One region of the Cellulosimicrobium sp. I38E genome, then DNA from elsewhere that is predicted to be linked to it. Evidence: riboswitches for the same ligand, from Rfam matches in the RefSeq annotation. Region 1 holds a riboswitch; the other holds the start of a gene.
The links. A riboswitch is a leader RNA that binds a small molecule or an ion and turns the genes downstream of it on or off. The one in region 1 is predicted to bind FMN.

Region 1 (2,192 bases):
ATCGCACCGAGCATCCTGTCCGCCGACTTCGCGAACCTCGAGCGCGACCTGAACGCCATCTCGACCGCGGACTACGCGCACGTCGACGTGATGGACAACCACTTCGTGCCGAACCTCACGATCGGGCTTCCCGTCTTCGAGCGTCTGGCGCAGGTGTCACCGGTCCCGATCGACGCGCACCTCATGATCGAGGACCCGGACCGCTGGGCGCCGGCGTACGCGGAGGCCGGGGCGGCGTCCGTGACGTTCCACGCCGAGGCCGCTGCTGCCCCTGTACGGCTCGCTCGCGAGCTCCGGCGCCTGGGGGCCCGCGCGGGCCTCGCGCTGCGCCCTGCGACGCCTGTGGAGCCCTTCCTGGACCTTCTGGCGGAGGTCGACATGATCCTCGTCATGACGGTCGAGCCGGGCTTCGGCGGGCAGTCGTTCATCGACGGGACGCTCCCCAAGATCCGACGGGCCCGCGAGGCCGTGAGCGAGTCGGGTCTGGACGTGTGGATCCAGGTCGACGGGGGAGTGTCGCGCTCGACGATCGAGCGGGCGGCCGACGCGGGGGCGAACGTCTTCGTCGCGGGGTCGGCGGTGTACGGGGCGGAGAGCGTGCCGGGCGAGATCCAGGCGCTGCGCGAGCTGGCGGAGGCCTCGGCGCACGCGCACTGACGGCCGACCCGAGAAGGAGCCCGAGCGGAGGGCTCCTTCTCTCGTACCGATAAAAATAGTGTGCCAAGCGGCCATAACCACCCCGCCGAACCGAGACACCTCACCAACCGGCACGGAGGAGCGGGGTGGCCCGGTTCACGTTCGCTCGACGGGCGGACGTGTCGGTGCCGAGGAATGCGCGAGTAGCATGCTCGGTTGAAAGCAGCAGTACGCACGAACGTGCTCCGGGGTCGGTGCAATTCCGAGCCGGCGGTGACAGTCCGCGACCCGCGCCCACGCGCGGTTGACCTGGTGGAACTCCAGGACCGACGGTGACAGTCCGGATGGGAGGAAGCACGTGCGGCGCGGCCACGCCCAGAGCGTGGTGCTCCGGCGACCCGTCGGCGCACCCGTTCGTGACGGCGACGGCCTCGCCGTGGTGAGCGACGCCGTCGGGCCGGTCCAGGCCTGACCCCGCCGCCCGCCCTCACCCCGGAGCGCTCGTGCCCGGGAGGAGGACGATGGGCGAGCGCCCCCGCACCCTGACGATCGACGCCGCGATGGCGCGCGCGCTCGTGCTCGCGGCTCGCGGGCCCGCGCACGGGCCCAACCCTCGGGTCGGCTGCGTGCTCCTGGGCCCCGCCCCAGGCGGTCGGCCGGTGGCCTACGGCGCCTCTCCGGAATCTCTGGACCCGCACCCGCGGCCCGTGCTCGCCGAGGGATACCACCGTGGTGCGGGCACGCTGCACGCCGAAGCCGCGGCCCTCGCCGACGCCCGGCAGCGCGGCGTCGACGTCGCCGGCGCGACCGCCGTCGTCACGCTCGAGCCGTGCGCCCACACGGGCCGCACCGGGCCGTGCGCCGACGCGCTCGTCGCCGCGGGCGTCGCCGAGGTCGTGCACGCCGTCGCCGACCCCAACCCCGTGGCGACGGGCGGCGCCCACCGCCTGAGCGCGGCCGGGGTGCGGGTCGTGCGGGGTCTGCGCGCCGCGGAGGGCGAGGAGCTCCTCCGGGTGTGGCTCACGTCCGTGCGCCGGGGCACGCCGTACGTGACGCTCAAGACCGCGACGACGCTCGACGGCTACGTCGCCGCCGAGGACGGGACGAGCCGCTGGATCACCGGACCGGCGGCACGCGAGCACGCGCACCGGGTTCGGGCCGAGGTCGACGCGATCCTCGTCGGCACGGGCACCCTCCTGACCGACGACCCGGAGCTCACGGCACGGGTGCACGCGACGGATGCCGCGAGCGCCGGGCGTCTCGCGGCGCACCAGCCGCTGCGGGTCGTCGTCGGGCTGCGCGGGATCCCCCCGTCGGCGCGGGTGCGCGGCGAGGGTGGCGAGCTGGTGCACCTGCTGACGCGCGACGTCGGTGAGGTGCTGGCCCGGCTCGGGGACCGTGAGGTGAGGCACGTGCTCGTGGAGGGGGGTCCGTCGCTCGCGACGGCGTTCCTCGCGGCGGGCGCGGTCGACGAGCTGCACGCGTACGTGGCCCCGGTGCTGCTGGGGAGCGGTCGGCGGGCCGTGGACGGGCTGGGCGTGGCGACGATCGCCGAC
Region 2 (2,192 bases), on a different contig from region 1:
GACGCGTCCGCGAGGTCGGTCAGCGTCTGGATCGTCACGTGCCGGTGCTTGGAGCCGTGGTACCGGTCGCCGACGAGGCCCTTGCCCTCCTCGGCCTCCACCTGCTCGACGACGCGGGTCGGCAGCCGCCGGGCCTTGGCGACGTGGATCGTGTGCACGCGGGGCTGGTCGGGCATGCTCCCAGCCTCGCACCTGGCCGGGCCGCACGACCACCACCCGGACCGGGCGAGCGGCGGGTACCGGTGTACCGTCCGGTGCATGACCGACGTCCGCAGCCGCACCCATGCCCAGGCCGTCGACGCAGCGATCGAGCTCTTCACCCGCAAGGGCTACGAGCAGACGACCGTCGAGGAGATCGCCGACGCCGCCCAGGTCAGCCGCGCCACCTTCTTCCGTCGCTACGGGTCCAAGGAGGACGTGGTCTTCGCAGACCACGAGCTCCTGCTCGACGAGGTCGTCGTCATGCTCGCCGCGACGCGACCCGTGCCCGACGCCGAGGGTCGGCTCACGCCGGACCCCGCCGTCGACCCGTACGTCGAGGTCTGCCGCGCGGCGCGGCTCGTGTTCGACCACCACGTGGGGCAGCGCGAGACGTCCCTGGCCCGCTGGCAGCTCCTCCAGCAGGTGCCGGCGCTGCGCGACCGCGAGCTCGTCACGACCCACCGCTACGAACGCGCCTTCACCGCGTACCTGCGCGACGCGCTCCCGCCGGACGAGCGCCGCTCCACCGCGTCCATCGCGTTCGCCGCGTCGGTCGTCGCCGTGCACAACGCGCTCCTGCGCCGGTGGCTGCGCTCCCCCGACCAGGACCTGCGTCCCCAGCTCGAGGAGGCGTTCGCGGACCTGCGCCGCGCCGCCGTCGGCCGGTACGCCGCACCCGACGCCGCCACCGCCCAGCGCCGCGACCCCGGGGACGGCCTGCCCGGCCGCCGCGTCGTCGTCACCGTGGTCGACGCGGGGGCGGACGCGCAGGGCGTCGCGGACGACGTCGCACGAGCGGTCCGCGACGCGCTCGCCTGAGCCCGTACGCCACCCGTCCCAGCCCGTGGGACGGCCGCGCGACCTCGTCGCGCGCGGGGAATGCCCGAGTAGCATCGGCGGTTGCAGAACGCAGTACGCACGAACGTGCTCCGGGGTCGGTGCAATTCCGAGCCGGCGGTGACAGTCCGCGACCCGCGCCCACGCGCGGTTGACCTGGTGGAACTCCAGGACCGACGGTGACAGTCCGGATGGGAGGAAGCACGTGCGGCGCGGCCGTCCTCGGCCGGGCTCTGACGAGCCCGCGCGACGAGGCACGGCCCCGCCGTGGTGAGCGACGCCGTCGGGCCCTCGTGGCCCGGCCCCGCCGCCCGCCCTCACCCCGGAGCCGACGTGCCCGGGAGGACGAGGACATCCGATGGACCTGATCCACGCGCTGTTCGACGCGCAGCTGACGATCGGCGACCAGCACCTGCTGTGGCGCGAGATCGTGGGCAACGGGTTCGGCCTGGCGTCGGCGCTGGGCGGCATGCGGCGCAAGGTGTGGGCGTGGCCGGTGGGCATCGTCGGCAACCTGCTGCTGCTCACGGTGTTCCTCGGCGCGGTCTTCGCGACGCCCAACCCCGTCAACCTGCTGGGCCAGGCGGGCCGCCAGGTGATGTTCGTCGTCGTGTCGGTCTACGGCTGGGTGCAGTGGCGCAAGACCCAGGCCCGGCTCGGCGACGCCGACGCGGACAGCCACGGTGTCGCCGTCGTGCCGCGCTGGGCGTCGTGGCGCCAGCGTGCGTTCCTCGTCGTCGCGCTCGTCGGCGGGACGGCGCTGCTCACCCCCGTGTTCCGCGCGCTCGAGTCGTACGAGCCCGTCTGGGCCGACGCGTGGATCTTCATGGGCTCGCTGCTCGCGACGTACGGCATGGCCAAGGGCTGGGTCGAGTTCTGGCTCATCTGGGTCGCGGTGGACGTCGTGGGCGTGCCGCTGCTGATCTCGGCCGGCTTCTACGCGTCCGCGTTCATGTACGTGTTCTACGGCGCGTTCACGCTCGTCGGGTTCTTCGTGTGGTGGCGCGTCAACCGCCGCGCGACGGCCGAGGCCGAGGCGGCGGGCGCGCCCGCCTGACCCGCGGGTCCGCGGCCCGGACAGGGGTCGCGGGTCAGTCCTCGAACAGCATCGGGTCCGACGGCGCCACCCGGCTCGCGCGCAGCGTCGGGTCCGC

Region 2: another riboswitch for FMN. It lies ahead of pnuC (nicotinamide riboside transporter PnuC); the one in region 1 lies ahead of ribD (bifunctional diaminohydroxyphosphoribosylaminopyrimidine deaminase/5-amino-6-(5-phosphoribosylamino)uracil reductase RibD).

Annotation. Positions count from the first base shown of each region.
Region 1 is NZ_LUAZ01000044.1:1,542-3,733, forward strand. It holds gene rpe (ribulose-phosphate 3-epimerase) at 1-657, shown strand, start outside; FMN riboswitch at 873-998, shown strand; gene ribD (bifunctional diaminohydroxyphosphoribosylaminopyrimidine deaminase/5-amino-6-(5-phosphoribosylamino)uracil reductase RibD) at 1,158-2,192, shown strand, end outside.
Region 2 is NZ_LUAZ01000061.1:23,912-26,103, reverse strand. It holds gene A0J59_RS17315 (MOSC domain-containing protein) at 1-176, opposite strand, end outside; gene A0J59_RS17310 (TetR/AcrR family transcriptional regulator) at 259-1,020, shown strand; FMN riboswitch at 1,122-1,247, shown strand; gene pnuC (nicotinamide riboside transporter PnuC) at 1,397-2,095, shown strand; gene A0J59_RS17300 (hypothetical protein) at 2,130-2,192, opposite strand, start outside.